DNA from 2 places in the Nonomuraea sp. WAC 01424 genome. Region 2 is predicted to be linked to the other one. Evidence: riboswitches for the same ligand, from Rfam matches in the RefSeq annotation. Region 2 holds a riboswitch; the other holds the start of a gene.
What was found. Region 2 has a riboswitch for cobalamin ahead of DMB42_RS00285 (ester cyclase). Riboswitches for the same ligand answer to the same signal wherever they lie in the genome.
Positions count from the first base shown of each region.

Region 1 (14,695 bases), on a different contig from region 2:
CGACCCGTCCACCAAGGCGGGAACGATCACCGACTGGCTCAAGCAGGACTACGACCTCGGACGCGGCCACGCGATGGCCCTGGTGCACGTGATCAAGAAAGGCCCGAAGATCGACGCCAAGCACGTCGGCACCACCGGCGTCCACCGGGACGAGTCCGACACCCTGTGGCTGGACGGCAAGGACAACCGCCCAGAAGCGGGCTGACACACGAGGGTCCCGGGACGAACGACGCCCGGCCTCCCGGGACCATCACCCCCGCCGCGCCGCGGGGCGAGGTTCGGACCTCACCAGCCACAGGCCGGTCAGCACGGCGCAGGCCAGCGTGACGACACCGGCCACCACGAACGCGCTGCCGAGCCCCGCCTCGAACGACGCCCCGCCCGCCTCCCGCGCGCGGACGACGGCTCCCAGCACCGCCACGCCGAGCACCGCGCCGATCTGCCGGGTCGTGCTGCTGACGCCCGACGCCAGGCCGCCTTCCTGCGGGCCGACCGCCTGGATGGCGGCGCCGGTCAGCGGGGACATGGTCAGGGCGAACCCGACGCCGGCGACGGCCAGCCGCCACCACACGTTGCCGTAACCGGTGTCCGCGTGCACGAAGCCCAGCGCGACCAGCCCCAGCCCGGCCAGCACCAGGCCGGCGGTGACCACGACGCGGAAGCCGTACCGGGCGGCGAGCCGGCCCGCGTACGGGCTGACGACCACCATGGCGAGGGTGGCGGGCAGGGTCTGCACGCCGGCACGCAGGATCGAACTGCCCTGGACGTACACGAAGAACTGGGAGAAGAAGAACGACGAGCCCATGAGCGCGAAGCCCACCACGACCATGGCCGTGTTGGACACCGTGAACAGCCGCTGCCGGAACAGCCGCAGCGGCAACATCGGCGCCGGGCGGCGTGCCTCGACGACGACGAAGGCGGCCAGGATCACCACCGCGGCCCCGAAGCTGCCCAGGATCATCGGCGAGGTCCAGCCACGTGCGCCGCCCTCGATCAGCCCGAAGGTCAGTGCCCCCACACCCAGGACGGACAGGACCGTCCCCGGTACGTCGATCCTCGGCGCCGCCGGGTTGCCGGACTCGCCGAGAACCCGCAGACCGGCCACCACCAGCACGGCCCCGATGGGCACGTTCACGAGGAAGATGGCGGGCCAGCCGAAGACCTCGACCAGGACGCCACCGGCCAGCGGCCCGGGCGCCAGCCCGATCCCGCTGAACCCGGCCCACAACCCGATCGCCCTGACCCGTTCCTGCGGGACGGGGTACGCGGCGCCGATCAGGGCCAGCGAGGCGGGGCTCAGCGCGGCGGCCCCGACGCCCTGCGCCACCCGTCCCGCGATCAGCCAGCCGAGCGAGGGGGCGAACGAGCACAACACGGACGCGAGGGTGAACACCACGACCCCGGCCAGGAACAGCCTCCTGCGGCCGAAACGGTCGGCGAAGACGCCGCCGGACAACAACAACATGGCCACCAGCAGCACGTAGGCGTCGACGATCCACTGCAGGCCGGTCAGCCCGGTGTGCAGTCGTCGCTCCATGTCGGGCAGCGCGGCGCCGACGATCGTGCTGTCGAGCAACACCATGAACTGGCCCAGACAGGCCACTGCGAGTAACACGGCCCGGTTCGATCGAACGCCCGCGGCCTCGGGCGACTCGGGTCTCGTCGTGCTTTCCTGCGCGGTCAACACTGCTCCCTCTCGTCAGGCGGATGCTCCGGCACACCATAGTTCGATACTTCCGAAATGTCGAAGTATTGATACCATGAGGGCATGCGACCGCTTCCCGAGCCGCCGCGCGAGTCGCTGACGCTCGCGCCGGTGCTGCACGCGCTCAGCGACCCGGTCCGCCTGGAGCTCGTACGCCGCGCCTGGGCCAGCCCCGAGTCGACCTGCTCCGCCCTCGCCGACGGCCTGGGCGTGCCGCTCTCGACGTTGTCCAACCACTTCCGGATCATGCGCGAGGCCGGGCTGATCAGCATGACCGTCGACGGCCGCAGCCGGCGGGTCCGGCCACGCACCCGCGACCTGAGCGAACGTTTCCCCGGCCTGCTCGACCCGATATTCCGCCTGGCCGCCGCCGAGAACGCGTAGCCGCCACCCGGACGGTCGAGCTGCCGCCCTTCGAGCTCACCCTGACGACCGAGACCGTCCTCGTCCCCGCCTCGGTGGCGCTGTTACGACGGATCCAACCAGGTGAAGTCCGGGCGGATGCCCCGTCCGATGAGATCCTGGCCGGTTGATTTCAGATCGAACATCGCCGACAGGTCCGGTTCGGTGCCCGGCGTCGTCCAGCAGGACTCCAGACTGGTCAGCAGGCCGCTCAGAACGCGCCGGAACTCCAGCGACAGGTCCGGCGCCGCCGTCGAGGGCATGAAGTCATGCACTTCCGGCAGGGTGATCGGCGCGCCACTGAAACTCCACACCCCATCGACCTTGACCAGCCGCTTCTGAACGAACAGCTCCTTGAACAGGTAGTAATGCGCATGGTTCGTCCCCTCGCTGGCGGGGACGTCGGGCGAGCCGGGAACGCCTTCCCCTTCGCGCTTGATCCGGTCGATCGTCTCGATCGCGTCGTCGACGGTCCGGATCGGCGGCGCGAGGGGAACCTCCACCGCGAGCGCGTTCTGGTCGATCGCCGGCTCGGTCTCCCGGAACGTCTCGATGATCGTGTCGTAGAAGGCGCCGATCGTCGGCGGTGGCGGCGTGTCCCGACGGGCGACAGGAGGAAAGTCCGGATGCTCGATCTGCATGAACACCGCAAGCTGGTCCTTGACCAGTGGCTTGAGATCGACCGGTCGCTCCTGCGCGATGCCGCCGGGCAGCTCGTTCGCCGGGTAGACGGGCAGGAAGTCCGCGTGGGCGATCGACGGCGTGCCCCCTACGGCAGTCAGCAGGTTGCCCGCCAGCGCGAAATGGTGCATCTCCTGGATCACCACTTGGTGGACGACGGTCCGGGTGTGGTCCGGATCGTGCCCGACCGACCACTCGGCGCACAGATACGGCGGGATGGTGGCGAACTCCAGCCGCATCGCGAGTTGCAGAGCGCCTCGCAGGTCGTCCCGCGAGAGAATTCGTGCCTCGACGTACTCCCTGAGCGTCTTCATGGGAGAAGTCCCCGTCGTCATCGAGCTCATCGCACAACGCCACTCTCGGTTCACCGGGGCCGCGAACTTTCGCCGGTACCGGCGTCGCGTCCGCATTTTTCTCAGACGCCGGGGATTTTTCCCGGGTTCATTCGGGCTCATGCGTCAGCATTGTTTTGCCGAAACCCGGAATACGGGAGACGGAAGCGTTCTGCCCGACGGTCCGGCCCAGGGTGCGCTGGGGTCGCGTCTGGTGTCCGTGGAGGGTCTCCGCCCGGCCGGGGGACGGGCGGCGCCACGGACGCCGTGTCGTGCGTGGTCAGGGACGGCGTGGCCGCCCCGCTCGCCGCCTCCGCCGCCCGCACGTGGCACCGCGGCGCCCGGGTCCTGCTCCTGCTCCTGCTCCTGCCCGCGATGGCCAGGCCGCTGACGTGGCCGACGGGCAGGAGCAGGAGGGACGTCACGCGGCGGCGACGTGTCGTGATCAGCCGGTGTAGCGCGGCTTGACGGCGACCGGCTCCTTCGGCCCGGCCGTCCGCTCGACCTCGGGCCGGCTTTCGGTGGGCGCCGGGGAAGGCGCCGCAGAGGGGGCCGCGGATGGGACCGCGGAGGGGGCTGCGGCGGGCACCACGGCGGGCTTCTTGGGCTCGGCCGAGGCCGTCCCCGAGAGCCCGGCCAGGCCCGCGGCCACGGCCAGCGCCGCCCCGGCGCCGACGAGCATGGTTCTGATCTTCATATGGATTCCTCTCATCCTTCGAGCAGGGCCTCAGCCCTTCACGACGACCGGAGTGCCGATCGCCAGGTTCTTCGCCATCCAGGTGATGTCGTCGTTGCCGACCCGGACGCAGCCGTGGCTGGCCCGCGTGCCGATGGCGGAAGGCTTGTTCGTCCCGTGGATCGCCAGCTGGCCGGGGCCGCCGGCGAAGCTCTTCAGCACCGGCGAGAAGCCGCTCAGCCCGAAGGCGTAAGCGCCGTAGGCCCCGCCGTCACCGGTGGGCTTCACCAGCTCGGTGAAGAAATAGCGGCCCGGAGGCGTCGGCGTCCCGGCCTCGCCGGTCGCGACCTTGCCCGTCCTGACGGGCCGGTCGCCGTCGTAGACCGTGAAGCGGAACGCCCCGCGATCGATCTCCACGCGGTGGGAGGTCTCCGCGAGCGTCACGTCGGCGGCCTTGATCCAGCCCTTGCTGCCGTTCGGCCGGATCGGCAGCAGCACCTGGAGCCAGTCGCCCTCGTCGCGTTCCACCAGGAAGACGCGCGTCGCGCCGTAGTCGTTGGGGCTGGTGATCGTCCTCTCGGCCGCCCCCTGTTTGTCCCGGTAGATCCTGATCCGGGCCCCCTTGGCGCTCGCGATCTTCGATCTGGCGCCGCCCGCCGGCTCGGCGCGCACGACGGTGCTCGCCGGGTCGGGTCGTACGGCGCTGCCGGCGCTGTCGGTGCTGCCCGTGCTGCCGGTGCTGCCCGCGCAGCCCGCCAGCAGGAAGGCGAGCGTCGTCGCCGCGGCCGTACGAAGCAGGTTGGTTCTCACCCGGCGCAGCCTGGCGACAGAATGTGTGGAACCTGTTCGCCTGTCATGCGGATCCCGTATGCACTCGTGGAGTGCGCATAACCTCGGGCCATGTGCGCGTACGTACTGGTCGCCGAGGACGACCCCAAGCAGGCCGAACTGCTCAGGCGCTACCTGGAGCGGGAGGGCCACGAGGTCCGCGTCGTGCACGACGGACGTTCGGCGATCGACGAGGCCCGGCAGAGAGATCCCGGCCTCGTGCTGCTCGACGTGATGATGCCGAAGGTCGACGGGCTGGACGTCTGCCGGGTGCTGCGCGCCGAGTCCGACCTGCCGATCCTGATGCTGACGGCCCGGTCCACCGAGGACGACCTGCTGCTCGGGCTCGACCTCGGCGCCGACGACTACATGACCAAGCCGTACAGCCCGCGCGAGCTGATGGCCCGCGTGCGCACGCTGCTGCGCCGTACGGGCAGGTCGCCGGAGGCCGGCCGGCTGTTCCAGGCGGGCGACCTCGCCGTCGACCCGGTCAGGCACACCGTCACCGTGGCGGGCACGCCGGTGGACTGCACGCTCGCGGAGTTCCGGATCATCGAGACGCTGACCGCCGAGCCGGAACGGGTGTTCACCAGGAAGCAGCTGCTGGAGCGCATCCACGGCTTCGACCGGTTCATCACCGAACGCACGGTCGACGTGCACGTGATGAACCTGCGCAAGAAGATCGAGCCCGACCCGCGCCGCCCGTCCCGGCTGTTGACCGTGTACGGCGTCGGCTACAAGCTGACCCAGGCATGAGGTCGCTGTTCGTCAGGCTGCTCACGAGCTCGGCCGTCGTGGCGGTCTGCTCGATCACGGCGACGGCGTGGCTGGCCGCCAACAGCACCTCCGGCGCGATCCAGCGCGAGCAGGGCCAGACGCTGGCCAGCGACACCCAGATCAACAACAGCCTGCTCGGTTACGCCTCCCGCCATCCCGACTGGTCCGGCGTCGCCGCCACCGTACGCGACCTCGCCGCCGCCAACAGCCGCCGCATCGCGCTGACCACCGAGAAGGGCGCCCTCATCGCGGACTCGGCGGCCGCCGGGACCCCGCTGCCCGCCAGGGTGTCGGCCGTCGTCGATCCGCTGGCCGTGGACGTGACCCTGGTGCCGGGGGCGGCCGAGGACCGCATCGATCCGCGCGCGGTGGGCCCGTTCCTGCTGCCCGACCGTGATCGTGTCCGGCTGGGGAAGGCCGCCGAGGCCTACGCCGTCTGCATGAGACGTACCGGGCAGGCCGTACGGACGACCGTCTCCCACACCGGCAGGCCCTTCGTGACGACGACCGGCGAGGGTGTCCCGCAGGAGCCGAGCCCGGTCCCGGCGGTGACGGCTCCTTGCGACGCCGTCACCTTCAGCACGCCGACGCGCACCGAGAAGTCCGCGTTGAAGCAGCTCAACCTCCTGGTCGGCAGATGCCTGAAGGGCAAGAGCGCGGAACGCGGCTCGGTCGGCCTCGACTTCACCTGGGTCTCCAAGGAGAGACGGCCCGCGTCGTCGGCCGCCGAACCCGGCCAGACGATCTCCTCCTGCATCGTCACCGCCCGCAAGGAACAGCTCGATCCCTACGTCGCCCCGGCCGCCTACCTGTACATCGGATCCCCCGCCGAGGCCACCGGCCCGCGCATCCCGCTGCCCTCGATCGCCGGCGCCGCCCTCCTCGTGCTCGTGCTGACCGTCGGCGTCAGCGTCATGGCGGCCAGACGCCTGGTCGGCCCGGTCAACGCGCTCACCCACGCCGCCCGGCGGATGCGCGACGGGGACAGCTCCGCCCGCGTCCAGGTCAGGACGACCGGCGAGATCAGCGAGCTCGCCACGGCGTTCAACGAGATGTCCGAGCACCTCCAGCGCATGGAGGAGCAGCGCAAGGCCATGGTCAGCGACGTCTCCCACGAGTTGCGCACCCCGCTGAGCAACCTCAGAGGCTGGCTGGAGGCGGCACAGGACGGCGTCGCCGAGCTGGACCCCGCACTGATCGCCTCCCTGGTCGAGGAGCTCCTGCTGTTGCAGCACATCGTGGACGACCTCCAGGACCTGGCCCTCGCCGACGCGGGCAAGCTCCGCCTGCACCTCGAACCCGTCCACCTCGGCGACCTCCTCGACCAGGTGGCCACCGCCCACCGGGGCCGCGCAGAAGCCGCCGGGCTCACCCTGACCACCGCCATCGCCGGCGCCCCCACCCTGACCGCCGACCCCGTACGACTCCGCCAGGCCGTCGGCAACCTCGTCACCAACTCCCTGCGCTACACGCGGGCCGGCGGGCACATCACGCTGGGCGCCCGCCACGACGGCGACCACGTGATCATCGAGGTGACCGACACGGGGATCGGCATCCGCGCCGAGCACCTTCCGCACGTCTTCGACCGGTTCTGGCGGGCGGAGAAATCCCGCAACCGCCGTACCGGCGGCAGCGGCCTCGGCCTCGCCATCGTCCGCGACCTGGCCGAGGCGCACGGCGGCACCGCCACGGCCACCAGCACCCCGGACGTCCGCACTACCTTCACCTTGCGCCTTCCGGCACGACCGTGATCCTTTGAGGACACGTCCTGACGGTACGGACGCTGCCGCCCTGCCCTGGACGCGGATGTGTTCGTCGTCCAGGGCAGGGCGCCGCACACATAGGCGGTCTCGAATACCAGCGGTGACCGATGATGCTCATCTTCTCGAAATCCTCATCTGCGTGATGTCGATCTCGAATGCGGAAGCTTGTGGGTGAATGGCAAAATTGCCCGAATGCCGATTGATTTGCACCTGCTCGCCGTGTTCACGGCGACCACTATCGTGGCTTTGATCACCCCTGGCCCCGACATGCTGTTCGTCATGGGATGCGGCATGCGGGGCGGCGCCCGGGCCGGGCTACTGGCCACGCTCGGCGTGATCACGGGTGACGCGTTGTACGTCGCCGCGGCCGCAGCCGGGCTCTCCATGCTGCTGACGGCGTTTCCCGTCGTGTTCACGGTGCTGCGGCTCGCCGGCGCCGCGTACCTGATCTACCTCGGCGTACAGATGATCCGCAACCTCAAGAAGGGGCAGGCCACCGATTCGGCCGGCGGGATGACCGGCAGGCGCGCCTTCCTCAACGGCGTGGTGTCCTCTGCGGCCAACCCGCAGACGTTCGCGTTCATGGTCGCTTTCCTGCCCCAGTTCATCGATCCCGGGGCGGGGCCTGTCTGGCTGCAGTTCACCATCCTGGGCGCGGTTTTGATCATCTTGGAGTTCCTGGCCGACGCGACGGTCGGCGTACTGGCGGGGCGGCTCGGTGGCTGGCTGCGCAATCGGCAGGCGGTGCGCCGCCGGCTCGACGCCGCGACCGGGACCGTGTTCATCGGCTTGGGCATCACCCTCGCGACCCAACGCTAGGATTCGAGCCCCTCGCTCCGCCTCGTCGACCGGATCGAACGCGTACTGGAGACCCACATCGACAACCGCGCACGACGCTCGCCTTCCGATGAGCGGGGACACGGCCTTGTGGGCGGCCCGCTGATGTGGGGGTGTCTCAGGCGGGGACGTCGGTCAGGCGGCGCAGGGTGAACGGCTCAGCGAGCTCAGCTCGCTCACCAGCACCGTCACGGTCAGCGCTGGGGGGCGACGCGGCCGGACCGCCCGGACGGGGCGCCGGGCTGGATCACGGCGGCGCTGGTCATGGCCGCCGCCGGATCCCTTCTGGCGATGTTCGCCGACGTCAGAAGTCGGCGTCGAAGCTGACCGAGCCGGTCACCCCCACCTGGTACGCGGACACGCGCCGCTCGAAGAAGTTCGACAACTCCTGCACGTCCTGCAACTCCATGAACGCGAACGGGTTCTTCGCCCCGTACAGCGGCTCGATGCCGAGCTGGGCGAGCCGCCGGTCGGCCACGTGCTCCAGGTAGGTGCGCATGTCCCCGGTCGACATGCCCGGCACGCCCTGCCCGAGCAGGTCCTCGGCGAACTGGGCCTCGCAGTCCACCGCCTCGGCGAGCATCTCCTTGACCTGGGTGGCCATCTTCTCGTCGAAGAGGTCCGGCTCCTCCTGCCGTACGACGTCGACCACGTCGAACGCGAAGGCCATGTGCATGGACTCGTCGCGGAAGACCCAGTTGGTGCCCGAGGCCAGCCCGTTCAGCAGGCCGCGCGAGCGCAGGAAGTAGACGTAGGCGAAGGCGCCGTAGAAGAACAGGCCCTCGATGCAGGCGGCGAAGCAGATCAGGTTGAGCAGGAAGGCACGCCGGTCGTCGCGGGTCTCCAGCCGCTGGAGGTTGCCGATCGAGTCGATCCAGCGGAAGCAGAACTCGGCCTTGCGCCGAATGGACGGGATGTTCTCCACGGCGGCGAACGCCGCGAACCGCTCCTCCTCGTCCGGCACGTACGTGTCGAGCAGGTTCAGGTAGAACTGGACGTGCACGGCCTCCTCGAAGAGCTGCCTGCTCAGGTACAGGCGCGCCTCGGGCGCGTTGACGTGCTGGTAGAGGTTGAGCACCAGGTTGTTGGCGACGATCGTGTCGCCGGTGGCGAAGAAGGCGACCAGGCGGCTGATCAGGTGACGCTCGGCCGCCGACAGCCTGGCCAGGTCCTTGAGGTCGGAGTGGAGGTCCACCTCCTCGACCGTCCAGGTGTTCTTGATCGCGTCGCGGTAGCGGTCGAAGAAGAGCGGGTAGCGCATGGGCCGCAGGGTCAGGCTCATGCCGGGGTCGAGCAGCATCGGGTTCTCCTGGGGGTTCACTGGCAGGCCTCGCAGGACTCGGGGTTCTCCAGCGAGCAGACCAGAGCCTCCTCGGACTTGTTCACGAGGGGCACGGTGGCCTGCTGGATGCGGGTGGCCGGTCGCGAGCGCAGGTAGTAGGTGGTCTTCAGCCCGGACTTCCAGGCGTACAGGTACATCGAGGAGAGCTTGTCGATCGTCGGCGCGCTCATGAACAGGTTGAGCGACTGGCTCTGGTCGATGTACGGCGAGCGCGCGGCGGCCATGTCGATCAGCGCCCGCTGGGGCAGCTCCCAGGCGGTGCGGAACAGCCGGCGCACGTCCTCGGGCAGTTCGGCGATGCCCTGCACCGAGCCCTCGGCCTGCTTGATCGCGGCCCTGACCCGCTCGGTCCACAGTCCGCGCGACTTCAGCTCGGCCACCAGCGCGTTGTTGATCTGCAGGAACTCGCCGCTCAGCGTCTCGCGCTTGAAGAGGTTGGACACCTGCGGCTCGATGCACTCGTAACAGCCGACGATCGAGGCGATGGTGGCGGTCGGCGCGATCGCGATCAGCAGCGAGTTGCGCAGCCCGTACGCGGCGACACGCTCGCGTACCGCGTCCCACCGCTCGGTCTGGGTGCCGCTCTCCCCCCACAGGTCGTGCTGGAGCCTGCCGCGCGCCGCCCACGTCTGGTCGTAGGCGGGGTGGGCGCCGAAGCGCTCGGCGAGACCGGCCGAGGTCTCCAGCGCCGACAGGTAGATCTCCTCGGCGACGCGGGTGGACAGCTCCTTGGCCTCGGCCGAGTCGAACGGCAGGCGCAGGGCGAAGAGCACGTCCTGGAGGCCCATCACGCCGAGGCCGACCGGACGCCAGCGCGGGTTGCTGGCCGCGGCCTGCTCGCTCGGGTAGTAGTTGATGTCGATCACGCGGTCCAGGAAGGTCACCGCGGTCCGTACGGTGGCGCGCAGGCGTTCCCAGTCGATGCCGTCGCCGGTCACGTGGGCGGCGAGGTTGACCGAGCCCAGGTTGCAGACCGCGGTCTCGGCGTCGCTGGAGACCTCGATGATCTCGGTGCACAGGTTGGACAGGTGCACCACGTTGCCGGGCTCGGCCGCCTGGTTGCACAGGCGGTTGGCGGCGTCCTTGAAGGTCATCCAGCCGTTGCCGGTCTGGGCGAGGGTGCGCATCATCTTGGCGTACAGGTCGCGGGCCTTGACCTGGCGGACGTACCGGCCCGCCGGCTCGGCGGCGCGGTAGGCCTCCTCGAACGCCTCGCCCCACAGGTCGGGCAGCTCCGGCACCTCGTCCGGGTCGAACAGCGACCACGTGCCGTCGGCCTCGACGCGGCGCATGAACTCGTCGGGGATCCAGTTGGCCAGGTTGAGGTTGTGGGTACGGCGGGCGTCCTCGCCGGTGTTGTCGCGCAGTTCCAGGAACTCCTCGACGTCCGGGTGCCAGGGCTCCAGGTAGACGCAGGCCGCGCCCTTGCGCCGGCCGCCCTGGTTGACCGCGGCCACGGACGCGTCGAGCGTGCGCAACCACGGGACGATGCCGTTGGAGTGCCCGTTCGTGCCGCGGATCAGCGCGCCGCGCGAGCGCACCCGCGACCAGGAGATGCCGATCCCGCCGGCGAACTTCGACAGCTGGGCCACCTGCGCGTAGCGGTCGTAGATGGAGCCGATCTCGTCCAGGGGCGAGTCGACCAGGTAGCAGGAGGACATCTGCGTGTGCCGCGTACCGGAGTTGAACAGCGTCGGCGAGCTGGGCAGATAGGCCAGCGACGACATGAGCCGGTAGAACCCGACGGCCTCGGCGGGCGTCTCGGCCAGCCCGCACGCCACACGCAGCAGCCAGTACTGCGGCGTCTCGACCACCAGCCGGGTGGTCGGGTGGCGCAGCAGGTAGCGGTCGTAGACCGTGCGCAGGCCGAAGTACTCGAAGCGCAGGTCGGCGGTGGCGTCGATGGCGTCGTCCAGCTTGCGGGCGTTGGCTTCGACGAACGCGGCGGTCTCGTCGCCGATGAGCCCTTCGGCGTGGCCCAGCCGGATCGCCTGGCTGAAGGAGGCCACGCCCTGCCCGCGGACCTCCTTGTCGACGTAGCCGGCCAGCAGGCGCGCGGCCAGGCGTGAGTACTGCGGCTCCTCACCGATCATCTCGGCGGCGGTCTGGATCGACAGGCGGTCCAGCTCGGAGGTGGTCGCCCCGTCGTAGAGCCCGCTGATCGTCTTGGTGGCCACCCGCATCGGGTCGATGTCGGTCAGATCGGTCGCGCAGCGTTCAACCGCGCGTACGATCTTGTTGACGTCGACCGGCTCGGCGGTGCCGTTGCGCTTGCGCACCTGCATCTGGACGCGCCGCGGTGCGCGCTTGTCGCCGTCCGCCCGCGCCGTCTCGGCCAGGTCGATCGATGGGTCCCCGGTGACCGTCACTGCGCTCTCCCCTCGTGAACTCGGTCAGGTACTCCGAGAACACGCGCAGGAGGCGCCGGCAAGGACGCCGCACAGCCCTCGCGCCGGTGCCGTCAGCCGTCCCGCGCGGCCTCGGAGCAGCCGCGCACGCATGATCGTGCACGGCGCGCCGGCAGGTCTTCGGACTCGTGGGCATGTCGCTGCTGCCTACTGGCCGTCGCTTCCCAGGCCCTTGGCCCAGTGCGCCTGACGGCGGTCGTTCCCACTCACCGCTGCGGGGCAGTCCCGGATTTCCACCAGGTTCCCTCTTGCCTCGACCGCCCTGGATGGGCGACCGAACCGGCTGCAGGGGACACCATATATAGGGCGGATCAAAAAGTCACACCCAACATGTCGTGTTGAAGGACACCCGCCTCGACCCCCGAGACCATCGGGCACGACCGCCGCCACACCGAACGTCCACGACGTCACGCCCCGCTCACCACCATGGCCGGCGCGAGGAAACCGGTGCCCCGCCTCCCCCGTTTGACGGAACGGCAGGGCGGCCGCGCCAGGTCACCTTCCGCGTTCGGGACAGGGTGGTACTCCGTCACCAGTACGGCCAGGCCGGGGATGAACAACAAGGGGACGCGCAGCCGGTGCAGGCGTTCCAGCTTGCGTTTCTCGGCCTCCCCAAACGCGGCGAGCGTGCGGATTCTCGACGCGCGGCGCCGGTTCTCGCGGAGGTTCTCCAGCACGGTCAGCACTTTCGCCCAGGCCGCCCGTTCCTCCGGCGGCAGCGCGGCGAAGTCGACTTTCTTGGCGATTTCCCCGAGATCGGCCACGCCCGCGAAGCGACGCACGACTCCCGACCTGCGGGAACACCGCTCCCAAGGCGATCGAGAATGCCCTTTCCCATCGCACGCCAAAACGGTGAACCACCCGAGCGAACACCGGCGACCTCGGCCTCCAGATGGCTTTCCACCAGCATGCTCACCCGCAAAAGGGCGGCCGGCGTCACTCCGACGAAGAAGAACTCAGGATCCGGATCCGCCATCATTTCCCCTCCTGACAAAGGAACGGCCGCGCCGCACCCCGGGAAACGAACCAGGCCCGCCGTTCACTCCGCGTTTCGGTGAGTGCCCTCGATCTGGCGGAGAATGTGCTCGTCGGTGATCTTGCTGTCGGCGGCCAGCAGGAACGCCTTGCTGAGGATGAGCGACAACTGCCCGTCCTCCTCGAAGGGGAGGAAGAGCCGGGAATCGCGTTTGCGGGCCGGGACCAGGCACAGGTAGGCGTCGTCCGGGTCCATCAGGACGTTCGCGCTGCCCAGATGGATCTTGTACATGCGCAGATCCCCCTGGACCACGAGGAACCGGTCGGCGAGGGTGAGCCGGTCGGCGATGGACGTACGCGGGATCAGCCGGGCCAGCGCGTCATGCCGCACCTCGGCCGACGGCGGCAGCGGGCCGGTGGAGGTGTGGCGCCAGTAGGTCCGGTGGTCGTCCTCGCCGCGGTCCTGCCAGTCGGGGTCGGCGGCGATCGAGGTGAGGGCCACGAAGAGGTCGGCGTCGCGCATCGCCTCGCTGAACACCAGTGGTGGCACCTCGGCCAGCTCCGCCTGCGCGAACCCGCGCCCCTGCCGCCGGGCGAAGCGGATCGGGCCGGTGGCGGCCAGCGCCACCTCGCCGCCTTCGACGTGCGCGCTCTCGTAACGGAAGCCGACCTGCCAGACGCCTTCGGCCAGCTCCTTCTTCGCCTCGGTGGCGTGGCCGTCGTAGAAGGCGCCGAGCCAGGTCGTGCGCCACTGGCGCTGTCTGAGCAGCGCGTAGAGGCGGGGGTGGTCGACGATGTGGGCGGCGAAGCGGTCGGAGTGGACGCGCGTCTGCTCCTCGGCCGGGGTGAGCAGGTAGACCTCGCGGTACGCCTGCTTGAACGGCTGCCGCAGCCGCCGCGCGGTCACCGTCCCCCGCCAGGCGGCGATCTCCTCCAGGGAGGCGCGGGCGGGATGCCACAACCGGACCTCCGAGCCGGGCCCGACCTCCTCCGGCAGGACGCCGTGCCCGCCGGACCGCCAGATCAGCCCGCGCGTCACCGCGCCGGTGATCGGATGGTCCCGGTAGTGGCGGGCCCACTCCTCGTACGGCCACGCCCGGTCCGCGGTGAACAGCGACTCCAGGCGGGCGCGTTCGGCCGAGAGCGTCTGGCGGATCTCCTTCCGCACGGCCTTGAGCGCCGCCAGGTCGTCGCTGTCCTTGAGCGCGGCGGGCACGGTACGCACCGTCGCGCCGTCCGGCGACCGGAAGCCGAGCCGTACGGTCATGGCGTCCCCGACGGACAACACCGCGGTCCAGTCGCCGATGGCGCGCGTCAGCGTGCCGTCGGCGGCGAGCCCGTGGTCGGGGATACTGCGTTCCAGCAACTGGCCGGGCGTGATGCCGGAGCGGCGGGCGGCGGCGTCGAGCGCGATGTCGATCTGTTTGCGCAGCGCCCGGTGCCTGATCAGCCCTCGCAGCCGCCACAGCGCCCCCACGGCGGCCGGGTCGGCGCAGTCGCCCAGCGCGTTGATCGCGGCTCCGGCGAGCTTCAGGTCCTCCCGCATCCCCCGCGGGACTCCGGCGGCCCGCGGCACGAGCTCCGACAGCGCCGCCACGGCGTCGTCGGCCTCCAGCAGGACGACCGCCCAGACGAACCCCCTGGCGACGTCGGCGTTGACGTCGGAGACGATCGACCGGACCGTCCCCCAGTGGCGCTGTAGCTCGGTGTCCTCGCCGAAGGCGCGCATCGCGGCGTGTACGAGGTCGCCCGCGCCATCGGCGCGCAGCAGCTCGCGGCAGCGTACGCGCCACCGCTGGGTGGGCCGCGGCTTGTCGAGCTCGGCGAGGTGGTGGACGAGCCGCACCAGGCCCTCCGGCGGCGCGTCACCGAGACGGTCGCGCAACGCCACGGCCCACTCGTCGACGGGCACCAGCGCCGCCAGGGGCATCGCCTCCGGGCCCGTGCGGAAGACGCGCCCGATCAGGCG
Region 1 covers NZ_QHHZ01000004.1:79,695-94,389, reverse strand. Annotated here, with positions in the region: gene DMB42_RS12740 (DUF4287 domain-containing protein) at 1-205, shown strand, start outside; gene DMB42_RS12735 (DHA2 family efflux MFS transporter permease subunit) at 251-1,615, opposite strand; gene DMB42_RS12730 (helix-turn-helix transcriptional regulator) at 1,769-2,089, shown strand; gene DMB42_RS12725 (ferritin-like protein) at 2,173-3,102, opposite strand; gene DMB42_RS12720 (hypothetical protein) at 3,566-3,817, opposite strand; gene DMB42_RS12715 (L,D-transpeptidase family protein) at 3,848-4,606, opposite strand; gene DMB42_RS12710 (response regulator transcription factor) at 4,697-5,380, shown strand; gene DMB42_RS12705 (cell wall metabolism sensor histidine kinase WalK) at 5,377-7,152, shown strand; gene DMB42_RS12700 (LysE family translocator) at 7,336-7,983, shown strand; gene DMB42_RS12695 (ribonucleotide-diphosphate reductase subunit beta) at 8,306-9,301, opposite strand; gene DMB42_RS12690 (ribonucleoside-diphosphate reductase subunit alpha) at 9,319-11,712, opposite strand; cobalamin riboswitch at 11,845-12,050, opposite strand; gene DMB42_RS12685 (hypothetical protein) at 12,159-12,533, opposite strand; gene DMB42_RS12680 (DUF4132 domain-containing protein) at 12,791-14,695, opposite strand, start outside.
Region 1: it holds a riboswitch for cobalamin, as region 2 does, so the genes downstream of both, DMB42_RS12690 (ribonucleoside-diphosphate reductase subunit alpha) here and DMB42_RS00285 (ester cyclase) in region 2, are expected to answer to the same signal.

Region 2 (14,695 bases):
TGAGGGCCGTCACCAACTGCTCAAGGAGTTCGTGATGACCGCTCTGCAAGACGAGCCGAAGCCGGCCAGGCCCCGCCGCAAGCTGCTGCGCGCCGGCGTACTGGTCCCCGCGCTGGGGCTGGCCGCAGCGGCGGTCGCAGCCGCTCTGGTGATCGTCCCCGGCCAGGCCGGGAACTCCCCGGCGGCCTCCAGTGCGCGAGACGTCCTGCTCGTCGCGGCCACCTCCGCCGAACGCGCCCCCGAGGGGTCAGGGACGTACTGGCACATCACCATCACCCAGGAGGGCAAGCCGCAGCAGGAGTACTGGTACAAGAAGAACGGTCAGTTCTGGCTGAAGGGCGAAGGGCTCAAGGGTGAGGGCAAGCTGACACAGTTCCCCGTCAAGCCCCAGCCGTTCTCGATAGGCGCGCTGCGGATGACCTTCGAGGAGCTGCGACAGCTCCCCGGCGACGCGAACAGCCTGTACGAGAAGCTGAAGTCGGCGGTCGCGGCCGGCGATCTGCGCACCAGCGCCGGCGAGCTGAACGCCGAGCAGCAGGAGTGGGCCACCATGGAAACCCTCCTGTCGCTGGTCAGCGAGGCCCCGGTCGCACCCGACGTCCGCGCCGCCGCCTACCGGGCACTCGCCGCCCGGCCCGGCGTCCAGGACCTCGGCGACGCTGATGGCGGACGGCGCTTCCAGGTGCCGGTGCTCGACGGTCAGGAGACGCTCATCATCGACCCGGAGACCGGGAAGCTCCGCAGCACCTCCGTCTGGGCGATGCTCTCCGGAGGCACCGCGCACTCCAGCGGCCCCGTGACGATCGCCACCGAATGGACAGACCAGCTGCCCGGCTGACCCGCCGGCCAGAGGGCGGCCCCCGGCAGGCGGCGCACGACGCGGCCTGCCGGGGCGTCCGAGGGTCACATGGTCGTCCCGCCCGAGGCGTCCAGGCGGTGCCCGGTCACATAGCGGCTGTCGTCGGAGGCCAGGAAGGCCACCGTGCCGGCGACGTCCTCCGGGGTGCCCAGCCGGCCCAGCGGTGACAACGAGGACAACCAGGCCAGGGCCTCGCCGACCAGGCGGCCCTGGTGCATGTCGGTGTCGATGACGCCGGGGGCCACGGTGTTGACCGTGATGCCACGCGGCCCCAGCTGCCTGGCGAGCGCCTGGGTGAGCACGTCGAGCGCCGCCTTGGACATGGCGTAGTCGATCGCCCGGGGCATGGCCGCGCCGCGGGTCAGCATCGTGCCGACGGTGATGATCCGGCCACCGTCCCGCAGCCGCGGCAGTGCGAGTTGCGTGACGAAGAACGCGGCGGTGGTGTTGACCGCGAACAGCCGCTCGAACCCCTCCCTCGTCACGCCGCCGATCTCGCCCTGGTCGCCGAGGATGCCCGCGTTGTTGACCAGGATGTCCAGGCCGTCGGCGTGGGCGTCGAAGGCGGCCCACAACGTTTCGGCGTCGCCCGGCGCGCCCAGCTCGGCCCGTACGGCGAAGGCCTGCCCTCCTGCGGCTTCGACGGCCGCGACCGTCTCCTTGGCCGCCGCCTCGTTGTTGCCGTAGTGGACGGCGACCCGGGCGCCCTCCCGCGCGAGCCGGGTGGCGATGGCCCGGCCGATCCCCCTGCTCGCGCCGGTCACCAGCGCCGTCCTGCCGGTCAATGTCGTCATTCTGATCATGCCTTCCTGTCAGGCCCTGTGGGGGGTGGCGGTCCTGGCGTCGCACCAGGTCACCTGGTCGAGAAGGGCTCCATTCGCGTACGACGTACCCAAAAACGGACTATAGCCATTCAGGTACGATGTACGCAATCGACCGGAAGGGTGGCAGGTGGCCGACGAGGAACTGATCAGCATCTGGATGCGCCCGGAACGACAGGAACGTTCCGGGCCCGGTCGGCGGCCCGGCTACAGCCGGGAGCAGGTCACCCGGGCGGCCGTCCGGATCGCCGACGCCGAAGGGGTCGAGGCCGCGACCATGCGCCGGATCGCGGCCGACCTGGGGACCGGCGCCATGTCGCTCTACCGGTACGTGCCGAGACGCGACGACCTGTTCGACCTCATGATCGACATGGTGATGGGCGAGGTCGACCTGCCCGAGAAGCCGTCCGGCGACTGGCGGGCCGATCTTTCGCTGGTCGCGCACCGGAGCCGGGCCGCGGGGCAGCGCCACCCCTGGCTGGCCGGGCTGCTCTCCGGCCGCCCGACCCTCGGCCCGCAACTCCTGCGCGTGCACGAGTTCGCCCTGGGCGCGCTCGACGGGCTCGGCCTCGACATCGACGAGATCATGAGCTTCGTCGGCATGGTCGACGACTACGTCCACAGCGTGGTCCGCCGGGAGATCGGCTGGCTGGAGGAGGCCCGCCGTACCGGCCTCGACGCGGAGAGCTGGAAACGCGACTACATCGGCCCGTACGTGCGCCAGGTCGTGGCGTCGGGCGCCTACCCCATGTTCAGCCGATCGGTGCTGGAATCCGCGACCGCGCACCTCGCCGCCACCGAGCGCTTCCAGCACGGTCTGGACCGCGTGCTCAACGGGATCGGCGCGCAGATCACGTCGGACGCCCCCCGCTGACGCATCTCCACCAGAACCCGGGCGACCACCTGCGGCGACGGGCCGCCGGGGCCGTACCGGCCGGCGGGCCTACATCCGGGCGCGGAGGCGGCGCAACATCCGCGGGTCGCCGAAGCCGGACTCGCGGGCGGCCGTCTCGGTCGTCGCGCCCTGCCCGAGAAGGTGTTCGGCCCGTTCCAGCCGCAGCGCGGTCTGGTAGGCCAGAGGCGTGAGGCCGGTCGCGTGGCGGAAGAGCCGGGTGACGGTCCGTTCGCTGCAGCCGACCGCGTCCGCCAGCGTCGAGAGCGGCAGCCGCTCGGTGAAACGCGCGTCGATCAGGTCCTGAAGGTGATGCACCGTCTCGTCGTTGTGGCTTCGATGCCGGAGCATCGCGCTGATCTGCGGCGCGGCTCCTTGCCGGCGGGCGTACACCACCATGGCGCGGGCCACCTGGCTGGCGGCGTGCGGCCCGCGCCTGGTGCTCAGCAAGTGCAGCGCCACGTCGATGCCGCTGGCCACGCCCGCGGAGGTCACCACCCGTTCGTCCTCGACGTAGAGCACGTCGCGTACGACCTTGGCCGTCGGATACAGGCGGGCGAGCTCGTCCTGGACGGTGTGGTGGGTGGTGCAGCGGCGGCCGTCGAGCAAGCCGGCCCGGTCGAGCGCGTCGGCGCCCGCGCAGATGCCCGCCACGGTGCCGCCGGCCGCGTGGTGCTCGCGCAGCCGGTCAACGGTGTCGGCACCGACCGTGCGGGCCGGGCCGCGCCAGCCCGGCACGATGACGAGGTCGTCGGGCTCCAGGTGGGGCCATTCGCTGTCGGCGTGCAGGGGCAGCCCTTGCACGGTGGCGACGCGCGTGTCCTCGGACACGTACGACAGGGCGTGCTCGTGGCCGAGGTCGGCCGCCGTGGAGAAGACCTGGGCCGGCCCGGCCACGTCGAGCAGGTGCACCTGTGGGATGAGCAGGAAGACAACCCGGGGCATGACCGTCGAGCCTATGCCCCGGTCAGTTCGTCGACCGTGCGGATGGTGGCGAACCGGCCCGCGAGCGCGTACTCGGTGCGCTCGACGACGTCGGCCACGCTCAGCGTCCGCGGGTCGCTCACCAGCTGCGAGAACGGCACGTCCTGCGGCGCGTCGCGGTGCGGGAGGGGGCTGGTCGCGGTGGCGTCGGTGGCGAAGACGACGTCGAACCCCAGGTCGGAGGCGACCCGGGTGGTGGTCTCGCAACACTGCTCGGTACGGATGCCGCACACGGTCAACCCTCGGATGCCGCGGCTGGTGAGGATCTGGTGCAGGTTCGTAGTGGTGAAGGCGTTGTGGGCGCTCTTGGTGATGAGCGGCTCGCCCGGGTGCGGGTCGAGCCCGTCCATCAGGCGTACGAACCCCAGCGCCGGATCGAACACGGTCCCTGCCCCCGGCCGGGAGCCGAGCACCCACACCACCAGGTCGTCCTGGGCACGGGCCGCGCTGACGAGACGGTTGACCTGACCGACGATGTCCGGCTGCGACACGAACTCCCAGTCGGGCAACTGCCGGAAGGACTCCTGAACGTCGATGACGACGAGTGCGTTGTTCACCCCTCAAGGGTGGGGTGACGAGGGACGATGGCTGAAGGTGCGAACAGGTCACCCTGCGGAACGATCCGGTCAACGATCCGGCCTCCCCTCATCCGCGCGGACGTGTCCTCGGCGAGGTCATCACAGCGGCCTGCGCGAGAATGCGGCCCATCACCGCATCGAACCCGCTCGACGGCTGGTGCGGGATGTTGCCTGCACACGGTCGGCTCATCGTGGCGTTGAATTCGAGATCACGCAGGGCCGGAGAGGGCCGCAGGCGGACGCCCTACGGGTGGCTGTCGGCGCGGCCGAAGCCGATGAGGAGGACCCCCGTGCCCGGACGCCCGGACGCCCTCGATGCTGCGCAGCTGGTGCGCCACTCCGTGTCGCGCGGCATGCTGTGCGATGCACCGAATCAAATAATCCGCTAAGGACCGGGCAAAGTCATGGAGCAGGAGAGCTGGGTGAGCAGCTCCAATTGATCAAAATAAAGGCGCAGACTCGTTATGAGTCCGTCTTCCACTGTGCAGACATAACAGCATCGCAACCGAATGGGACGACCCGTCGCGGAAACCACCTGACCGTCGGCCAGGGTGTACGGCCCCCCGTGTGTGCCCACCATGAGAATCTCGTCAACGGTTGTGGCCTCACTTTCGGAGGACTCCATGATCACCGCCTGGACGTCGGGGAACGCCGCCCAGAACTCCTCCAGGTAGGAGGCCAACTCGGCATGCCCCTGAGACACCCCTTCAGGGCTGATGGACACCCCGGTCGGGCTGACGGTGCGAAGTAGCGCATCCATGTCGTGAGCGTTGAACGCGGCCGTATACCGATCGCGTATCTCGCGGGCAACGTTCATGGCACCAGATCCTCCCCACCCGCTCGATGCCCGACGTGACTGCCGATATGCGGCCGACCCGCCAACGCTTGCTAAATCTGTGCACTCGACGCGGTAGAAAGCCGGGTGTTTCTTGAAAGTGCACGCCGTGCCGCTCCTCGTAGCACCAGGCGGCCGTCCTTTTCCGGGGTGGCGGACTTCGCCGACATTTCCGACATTGCCCACGCCAGGTGCGCGATCAGCGCGGTACCCCGCGGCGTGTTGTCACCCGGTCGGGGTGGAGTCTCGTCACGAAGTCGACGTACGTCAGTCTCCTGGCTCTCGGGGCGACGCTCGCACCGGCCTTCCCGCCCTGGTCAGGGCAGTGGCCATGCCGGAGGTCGCTCACCGATCACAGTGGCGGGACCGCGCCGGATTCACACCGGCCTCCTCGTGCCGCCGTCGCCTTCGTACCGCATCGTCTCATATGAGCCTCTTGTCCCAGAAGTCCCGGGGGCGCATTGACGGGAACGAGAGGAGAAGGGTACGTTCCGAACGATTCACGGTTGTCCAAGGGAAATCCGGTGAGATGCCGGTGCGGACGCGCCACTGTATCCGGGACGTAGATCCCGGGAGCCAGGTCGCTGGGCAGCCGTGACCTCGCTAGATGGGACGCGTCACCCTGAGGAGGCTTCGCATGAGTGGGTTGTCCACCCCCTCGACCATTCCCTTTCCGCGCCTGCGGCCCTGGCTGCTGGCCGTACCTGTGTTGTTGCTCGTGGCGTACCTGGTGTTGATGGACAACGGTGCCATCTCCCAGACGGGCACGTTCCTGCACGAACTGATGCACGACGGGCGGCACCTGCTCGGCGTGCCGTGCCACTAGAGGCCAGGATGGTACGCATCCTGCTGGTCAGGGGCCTGCTCGTGGGGCTGCTGGCCGGATTGTTCGCGGGCGGCTTCGCCTTCGCCTTCGGTGAGCCGCGGGTGGACGACGCCATCGCCCTGGAGGAGGCCGCCGCCCAGGCGGCCCCGCCTGAGCACGCCGAACCCGCCGAGGAGGCCGGCCACAGCCACGGCGAAGAGGCCGAAGTGAGCAGGCCCGTGCAGAAGGGCGGGCTCTTCCTGGCCACGGGCCTGTACGGACTCGCCGTCGGCGGCGTCTTCGCGCTCGCGTTCGCCGGCCTGCGCGGACGGGTGGGGCCGAGATCCGACGGACGGCTCGCCCTGGCCGCGGCCGGGACGGCCTTCGCCGCCGTCATCCTCGTACCGTTCGTGAAATATCCAGCCAATCCACCGGCGGTCGGCGATCCCGACACCATCAACAGCCGCACGCTGCTCTACGTGGTGATGATCCTCGTCGGCCTGGCCGCCACCGCGATCGCCGTGGCGACGGCCCGCCGGATCACCGTGAACCCCTGGGGTCGCTGGGTGGGCGCGGTGGTCGCCTTCCTGGTGCCGGTGGTGGCCGCCTGGTGGTTGCTGCCGACGGTCAACGAGGTGCCCGACGGCTTCCCGGCGACGCTGCTGTGGCAGTTCAGGCTCGCCTCGATCGGCACCCAGCTCGTCTTCTGGACGGCGTTCGGCGTGCTGTTCGGCTGGGCGAGCGATCGCGCGTCCCGGCGTACGGCGGCTCCGGCGCGCGTCGCCGTGCCGGGCTGAGGAGAGTGCTCTTCGTCCGGCACGCGACGACGCCGGGAATGCGGACCGCGTGTTTCCCCTCCGACGAGGAGGCGGATCCGGCCGGCCTGGCCAAGGCCGGCGCGCTGAGATCGACGGCGACCTTCATGGCGGCCTCCGCGGTGTGGGCGGCCCCTGCCAGGGCGGCCCTGCAGACCGCCCGCGCCATGGGGCTGCCCTCCCGCGAGGCCGCCGCTCTCGCGGAGGCGGACTGCGGCCGGTGGCGCGGCCTGTCCTTCGATCGGGTGGCGCGGGAGGAGCCGGAGGCACTGGCGTGCTGGCTCACCGAGCCCGGCGCTGCGCCGCACGGCGGCGAGTCCCGTGCGGCACACGCGGTCAGGGTGGCGAACTGGCTCGACTCCGTCCGCGACGAGCCGGACCAGGTCGCCGTCTGCGAGGTCGGCACCATCAGGGCGGCGCTCGCCCATGCCCTGCGGCTGGACCCGCTCGGCGCCGCCCGCTTCGACGTGGCCCCCTTGTCCACCACCGAGCTGGTCGTCGCCCGGGACGGCTGGCGGATCGTTCATGTCAACCGGAAGGTCTGAGGTTTGATCATCACGTATCCGTTCAGCGCCGTCGTCGGGCTGACGGACCTGAAGCTGGCCCTGGTGCTGAACGCGGTTTCGCCGCGGGTGGGCGGGGTGCTGGTACGCGGGGAGAAGGGCACCGCCAAGTCCACGATCGTGCGGGCGTTGGCGGCGCAGTTGCCCGCGGTGGACGTGGTGCCGGGCTGCCGGTTCGCCTGCGATCCCGCCGCGCCCGATCCCGAGTGCCCGGACGGCCCCCACGGGCCGGATGCCGAAGGCGTCAGCCGTCCCGCCGTCCTGGTGGAGCTGCCGGTCGGCGCGTCGGAGGATCGCCTGGTCGGCTCGCTCGACGTGGAACGGGCGCTGACGGAGGGGGTGAAGTCGTTCGAGCCCGGGCTGCTGGCGGCGGCGCATCGCGGCGTGTTGTACGTGGACGAGGTGAACCTTCTGCACGACCACCTCGTCGACCTCCTGCTCGACGCCGCCGCGCTGGGCACGTGCTACGTCGAGCGCGAGTCGATGTCGGTCCGGCACGCCGCCCGCTTCCTGCTCGTCGGGACCATGAACCCCGAGGAGGGGGAGCTTCGGCCGCAGCTCCTCGACCGGTTCGGGCTGACGGTCGAGGTGAAGGCCTCCCGCGACCCCGCCGAACGCGCCGAGGTGGTGCGACGCCGCCTCGCCTTCGACGCCGACGCCCCGGCGTTCGCCGGCCGTTGGGCCGCCGAGGAGGCGGCGCTGGCCCGCAGCATCGTCGCGGCCAGGGCGCGGGTCTCCGCGGTGCGGCTGCCTGACGCGCGGCTGCGGCAGATCGCGACCGTCTGCGCGGCGTTCGAGGTGGACGGGCTGCGGGCGGATCTCGTCACGGCGAACGCCGCCATCGCCCACGCCGCCTGGCAGGGCCGGGACACGGTGACCACCGAGGACGTGCGGGCCGCGGCCCGGCTGGCGCTGCCGCACCGCAGGCGGCGCGACCCGTTCGACGCGCCCGGCCTGGACGAGGAGCTGCTCGACGAGCTCCTGAGGCGCACCTCGGAAGACGAGGGGCCCGACGATCCGGGGCCGGGGAACGACGCCGGTCCCGACGGCACGCCGCCGCCGGACGCGGAACCGCCGGCCCGTCCTGAGGGCGGCGATCCCGCGCGGGACGCCGCGTCGCACGAGCGTCCGGGCGACCCCGTAGGGCCGGAACCGGGAACGGCTGAAGGTCCCGCGGCTGAGAGCGCACAGGCGGCAGCCCCGGCCGCGGAGACGGATGCCGCCGTGCGGGTCGCCGGAGTGAGCGCTCCGTTCCGGGTGCCGCTGCTGGCGGTGCCGGGCATCGGGGAAGGCACGGCGGGCAGGCGGTCCCGCTCACGGACCCGGCACGGGCGGAGCATCGGCGCGCGGCGTCCGTCCGGCTCGGTGCGCGACCTGCACGTCATGGCGACGGTGCTGGCCGCGGCGCCGCAGCAGCGGAAGCGCGGGCGCAGTGGGCCGGGGCTGGTGCTGCGTGGCGACGATCTGCGCGAGGCGGTACGCGAGGGCAAGGAGGGCAACCTCGTGCTGTTCGTCGTGGACGCGAGCGGTTCGATGGCCGCCCGCAAGCGTATGACCGCGGTCAAGACCGCCGTGCTCAGCTTGTTGCTGGACGCCTACCAGCGGCGGGACAAGGTGGGACTCATCACCTTCCGGGGCGCGGGCGCCCAGGTGGCGCTGCCTCCCACGTCCTCGGTGGAGGCGGGCGCGGCCCGGCTGCGGTCCCTGCCCACCGGCGGCCGCACGCCACTGGCGGCCGGGCTGACCCGCGCCGCGGAGGTGCTGCGGGTGGAGCGGCTGCGGGACGCGGCCCGGCGTCCGCTGCTGGTGCTGGTGACCGATGGGCGGGCCACGGCGGGCGGCGACGTGGACCGGGCCGCCGGGCTGGTGGCGGGCATCGCGTCGGTGGTCGTGGACTGCGAGAACGGGCCGGTCCGGCTCGGCCTGGCCGTCCGGCTGGCGTCCCGGCTGGGTGCCCGTCTGGTCTCTCTCGACTCCATGGCCGACCTCGGGACGGTCGTCCGTGACCACAGGAAGGCGATCTGATCATGCCGCAGGGAAAGCCGGCCGTCGTGCCTGATGACGGCCTCACCACGCGCCAGCGGCGCACCCGTCCGCTGCTGATGGTGCACACCGGCCCTGGCAAGGGCAAGTCCACGGCCGCGTTCGGGATGGCGCTGCGGGCCTGGAACCAGGGCTGGCCGGTCGGGGTGTTCCAGTTCGTCAAGTCGGCCAAGTGGCGCATCGGCGAGGAACGGGCGCTCCAGGTGCTCGGCAGGAGCGGCGAGGGCGGCGCGGTGACCTGGCACAAGATGGGCGAGGGCTGGTCGTGGATCCAACGTCCGGGCGCCGAGGAGGACCACGCGGCCGACGCCCGCGAGGGCTGGAAGCAGATCAAGCGCGACCTGGCGGCCGAGACGTACCGGTTCTACGTCCTGGACGAGTTCACCTACCCCCTGAAGTGGGGCTGGCTGGACCTGGACGACGTGCTGGCGGCGCTGACCTCCCGGCCGGGCAACCAGCACGTCGTGATCACCGGCCGGGACGCGCCCGAGCGGCTGGTCGAGGCCGCTGACCTGGTGACCGAGATGGGCAAGGTGCGCCACCCCATGGATGCCGGGCAGAAGGGCCAGAAGGGCATCGAGTGGTAGTTCCCCGGCTCGTCGTCGCGGCCCCGTCGTCGGGCAGCGGCAAGACGACGGTGGCCACGGGGCTCATGGCGGCGCTGCGGGCGCGCGGGCTGCGGGTCTCGCCCCACAAGGTGGGGCCCGACTACATCGACCCGGGCTACCACGCGCTGGCGAGCGGGCGTCCCGGCCGCAACCTGGATCCCTGGCTCGTCGGCGAGGAGCTGATCGCGCCGCTGTTCCTGCACGGCGCGGCCGGGTGCGACGTGGCGGTGGTCGAGGGCGTGATGGGCCTGTTCGACGGCAAGGGGGACTCCGGCTTCGCCTCGACCGCGCACGTCGCGACGCTGCTGGACGCGCCGGTGGTGCTGGTCGTGGACGCGGCCAGGCAGAGCAGGTCGGTCGCGGCGGTGGTGCACGGGTTCGCCACCTTCGACCCGGACGTGCGGGTGGGCGGTGTGGTGCTCAACCGGGTGGGCTCCGACCGGCACGAGGAGCTGTGCAGGTCCGCGCTGGCGGCGGCGGGCGTACCGGTGCTGGGGGCGATCCGCCGCGAGGACGCCGTGGCCACGCCCTCCCGGCATCTGGGGCTGGTGCCCGCCGCGGAGCGCCGGGCCGAGGCGGTCGCCGCCGTGGACCGGCTGGCCGCCCTGGTGGCGCGCTCGTGCGACCTGAACGCGCTGCTGCGGCTGGCGCGCTCGGCTCCCCCGCTGGGCGGCCCCGCCTGGGCGCCGCCGGCGCCCGGCGCGACGAGCGACCGGCCGGTGGTGGCCGTGGCCGGTGGGGCGGCGTTCACCTTCGGCTACGCCGAGCAGGCCGAGCTGCTGCGGGCGGCGGGCGCGGACGTGGCCGTCTTCGATCCGCTGCGCGACACACGACTGCCGGACGGGACCGGCGCGATCGTGATCGGCGGCGGCTTCCCGGAGGTGTACGCCGCCGAACTGGCCGCCAACGAGCCCCTACGGCAGCAGGTCGCCGCCTTCCCCGGCCCGATCGCCGCCGAGTGCGCGGGGCTGCTGTACCTGTGCGACGAGCTGGACGGGCAACGCATGTGCGGGCGCGTCCCCGGGCGGGCGCGGATGACGTCCCGGCTGACGCTCGGCTACCGGGACGCCGTCGCGCTGCGGCGCTCGCCGCTCACCAGGACGGGCGAGCGGCTGCGCGGGCACGAGTTCCACCGCACCGCCGTCCGGTACGCGGGCGAGCCCCTGTTCAGCTGGGACGGCGGCCACGACGGCTACGGCGACCCCGGTGTGACCGCGTCCTACCTGCACCTGCACTGGGCGGGTGCGCCGCGCCTGGCTCAGCGGCTGGTGTCGTCCTCCAGGTCTCCCTCGGTCTTGAGGTAGACCTCCTGCAGGCCGCGCAGGACCTCCGGGTCGGGGTGCTGCCACATGCCGCGTTCGGCGGCCTCCAGGAGGCGTTCGGCGATGCCGTGCAGCGCCCAGGGGTTCGAGCGGGCCATGAACTCCTGGTTCTCGGGGTCGAGCACGTAGGTCTCGGTCAGTTTGTCGTACATCCAGTCGGCGACGACGCCGGTCGTGGCGTCGTAGCCGAACAGGTAGTCGACGGTGGCGGCCAGCTCGAAGGCGCCCTTGTAGCCGTGGCGGCGCATGGCGGCCAGCCAGCGCGGGTTGACCACCCTGGCGCGGAAGATCCGCGAGGTCTCCTCCGACAGGGTGCGGGTGCGGACCGCGTCCGGGCGGGTGCTGTCGCCGACGTAGGCGGCCGGGGCCCTGCCGGTGAGCGCCCGCACGGTGGCGATCATGCCTCCGTGGTACTGGAAGTAGTCGTCGGAGTCGGCGATGTCGTGCTCGCGGGTGTCGACGTTCTTGGCGGCGACGGCGATGCGGCGGTAGGCGTCCTCCATCTGGGGGCGGGCCGCGACGCCGTCGAGGTCGCGGCCATAGGCGTAGCCGCCCCACACGGCGTACACCTCGGCCAGGTCGGCGTCGTCGCGCCAGTTGCGGCTGTCGATGAGCGGCAGCAGCCCCGCGCCGTACGCGCCGGGCGCCGAGCCGAAGACGCGCATCGTGGCCAGGCGCTCGTCCCCGCCCGTCGCGGCCACGTGGGCGCGTACGTAGTTGTCCTCGGCCGGCTCCTCCAGCGACGCGACCAGCCGTACGGCGTCGTCCAGCATGCTCACCACGTGCGGGAACGCGTCCCGGAAGAAGCCGCTGATGCGGATCGTCACGTCGATGCGCGGGCGGCTCAGCTCGGCGAGCGGGATCGGCTCCAGGCGGACGACGCGGCGCGAGGCCTCGTCCCATTCGGGGCGGACGCCGAGCAGGGCCAGCACCTCGGCGACGGCGTCGCCCGCCGTGCGCATGGCACTGGTCCCCCACACCGACAGCCCGACCGAGCGCGGCCACTCCCCGGTGTCGGCGCGGTACCGCTCCAGCAGCGACTCCGCCATGGCCTGGCCGGTCTCCCAGGCCAGGCGGCTGGGCACCGCCCGGGGATCCACGGAGTAGAAGTTGCGGCCGGTCGGCAGCACGTTGACCAGGCCGCGCAGCGGCGAACCGCTGGGTCCGGCGGGGACGTAGCCGCCGTCCAGGGCGTGCAGGACATGGTCGAGCTCGTCGGTGGTGCGGGCCAGGCGCGGCACCATCTCGGTGGCGGCGAAGGCCAGCACGCGCGCCACGAGCTCCACCCGCTCCTCGGGCACACGACCCGATGCGATGGGAGCGACGCCGGGCGCCCCGACCAGCGTCGCGCGGGCGACGGCGGGGGCTGCCTCCGGGGCCCAGGCGTGCTCCTCCATGGCCTCGACCAGGGCGCGGGCGGTCGACTCCGCCCGGTCCACGTCGCCCAGCCCCGCCGTCCCGTCCTCGGCCAGGCCGAGCGCCTCGCGCAGACCGGGCAGCGTCTCCCTGCCGGCCCACATCTGCCGGGCGCGCAGCATGGCCAGCACCAGGTCGACCCGTACCTGACCGGTGGGCGCCTGGCCAAGGACGTGCAGGCCGTCGCGGATCTGCGCGTCCTTCACCTCGCACAGCCAGCCGTCCACGTGCAGGATGAGGTCGTCGAACTCGCTGTCGTGCGGCCGGTCGGCCAGCCCGAGATCGTGGTCGAGCCGGGCGGCCTGGATCAGCGTCCAGATCTGCGCCCGGATCGCGGGCAGCTTGGCGGGGTCCATGGCGGCGATCGTGGCGTGCTCGTCGAGGAGCTGCTCCAGCCGGGCGATGTCGCCGTAGGTGTCGGCGCGGGCCATCGGCGGCACCAGGTGGTCCACCAGCACGGCGTGCGCGCGCCGCTTGGCCTGCGTGCCCTCCCCCGGATCGTTGACGAGGAAGGGGTAGATCAGCGGCAGGTCGCCGATGGCGGCGTCGGTGCCGCACGCGGCCGACATCCCCGCCGCCTTGCCGGGCAGCCATTCCAGGTTGCCGTGCTTGCCGACGTGCACCATCGCGTGTGCGCCGAACTCGGCCGACAGCCAGCGGTAGGCGGCCAGGTAGTGGTGGCTGGGCGGCAGGTCGGGATCGTGGTAGATGGCGATCGGGTTCTCGCCGAAGCCGCGCGGCGGCTGGACCATCACCACCAGGTTCCCGGCCCGCAGCGCGGCCAGCACGATGTCGGTCCCGCTGTCGCCCTCGTGCACGAACAGCTCGCCCGGCGGCGGCCCCCAGTGCCGTTCGATCTCCTCCCGCAGCTCCGCGGGCAGGGTGCGGTACCACTGCTCGTAGGAGGCGGCGGAGATGCGGACGGGGTTGCCCGCCAGGTGCTCCTCGGTCAGCCAGTCCTGGTCCTGGCCGCCGGCGGCGATCAGCGCGTGGATGAGCGCGTCGCCGTCCTGGCCGGCGACGCCGGGGAAGCCGTCGCCGAGGTCGTAGCCCGCCTCGGCGAGCCGGGCCAGCAGCCGGACGGTGCTCGCGGGGGTGTCCAGCCCGACCGCGTTGCCGACGCGGGAGTGCTTGGTCGGGTACGCCGACAACATCACCACCAGCCGCCGTTCGGCGGGCGGCGTGTGCCGCAGCAGACCGTGGCGCACCGCGATGCCCGCCACCCGGGCGGCCCGCTCGGGGTCGGCGACGTAGACGGTGAGCCCGTCGGGGTCGATCTCCTTGAACGAGAACGGGACCGTGATGATCCGCCCGTCGAACTCCGGGATCGCCACCTGGGAGGCGGCGTCCAGCGGCGACAGCCCGTCGTCGTTCTCCTCCCATGCCTGCCGGGTGGTGGTCAGGCAGAGTCCTTGCAGGATCGGCACGTCGAGCTCGGCCAGCGCGCCGACGTCCCATGCCTCGTCGTCACCGCCCGCTCCCGCGGTGGCCGGGCGGGAGCCGCCCGCCGCCAGCACGGTGACGACCACCGCGTCCGCCGCGCGCAGCGTGTCGAGCAGCTCCGGCTCGGCCGCGCGCAGGGACGAGCAGAAGATCGGCAGCGCCTGCCCGCCCGCGTCCTCGACCGCGGTGCACAACGCCTCGACGAACGCGGTGTTGCCGGCCATGTGGTGCGCCCGGTAGTAGAGCACCCCGACCACGGGGCCGCCGGTGGTCCGGGACGGGCGTTCCAGTCTTCCCCAGGTGGGCGCCGGGGCGGGCGGCTCGAACCCGTGCCCGGTCAGCAGGACGGTGTCGGACAGGAACGCGTGCAGCTGGGCCAGGTTGGCCGGGCCGCCATGGGCCAGGTAGGCGTGCGCCTCGGCGCACACCCCGCCGCTGACCGTGGACAACTCCATCAGCTCGGCGTCGGGCGCCTGCTCCCCGCCCAGCACCACCACCGGGCGCGGCCCTGCCAGCAGCGCGTCGAGCCCTTCCTCCCAGGCCCGCCGCCCGCCCAGCAGGCGCACCACGACGAGGTCGGTCCCCTCCGTCAGGCCGGGGACGTCCTCGGCGGTCAGCCGGGCGGGATTGCCCAGACGGTAGCCCGCGCCGCAGGCACGAGCGCTCAGCAGATCGGTGTCGGAGGTGGAGAGCAGCAGAACGGTACGGCTG
Region 2 covers NZ_QHHZ01000001.1:71,411-86,105, forward strand. Annotated here, with positions in the region: gene DMB42_RS00260 (CU044_5270 family protein) at 1-838, shown strand, start outside; gene DMB42_RS00265 (SDR family oxidoreductase) at 904-1,653, opposite strand; gene DMB42_RS00270 (TetR/AcrR family transcriptional regulator) at 1,811-2,554, shown strand; gene DMB42_RS00275 (GlxA family transcriptional regulator) at 2,624-3,517, opposite strand; gene DMB42_RS00280 (cysteine hydrolase family protein) at 3,529-4,113, opposite strand; gene DMB42_RS00285 (ester cyclase) at 4,520-4,951, opposite strand; cobalamin riboswitch at 5,218-5,402, opposite strand; cobalamin riboswitch at 5,456-5,573, shown strand; gene DMB42_RS00290 (CbtB domain-containing protein) at 5,607-5,795, shown strand; gene DMB42_RS00295 (CbtA family protein) at 5,804-6,571, shown strand; gene DMB42_RS00300 (histidine phosphatase family protein) at 6,577-7,134, shown strand; gene DMB42_RS00305 (putative cobaltochelatase) at 7,138-9,177, shown strand; gene cobO (cob(I)yrinic acid a,c-diamide adenosyltransferase) at 9,180-9,782, shown strand; gene DMB42_RS00315 (cobyrinate a,c-diamide synthase) at 9,776-11,107, shown strand; gene cobN (cobaltochelatase subunit CobN) at 11,062-14,695, opposite strand, start outside.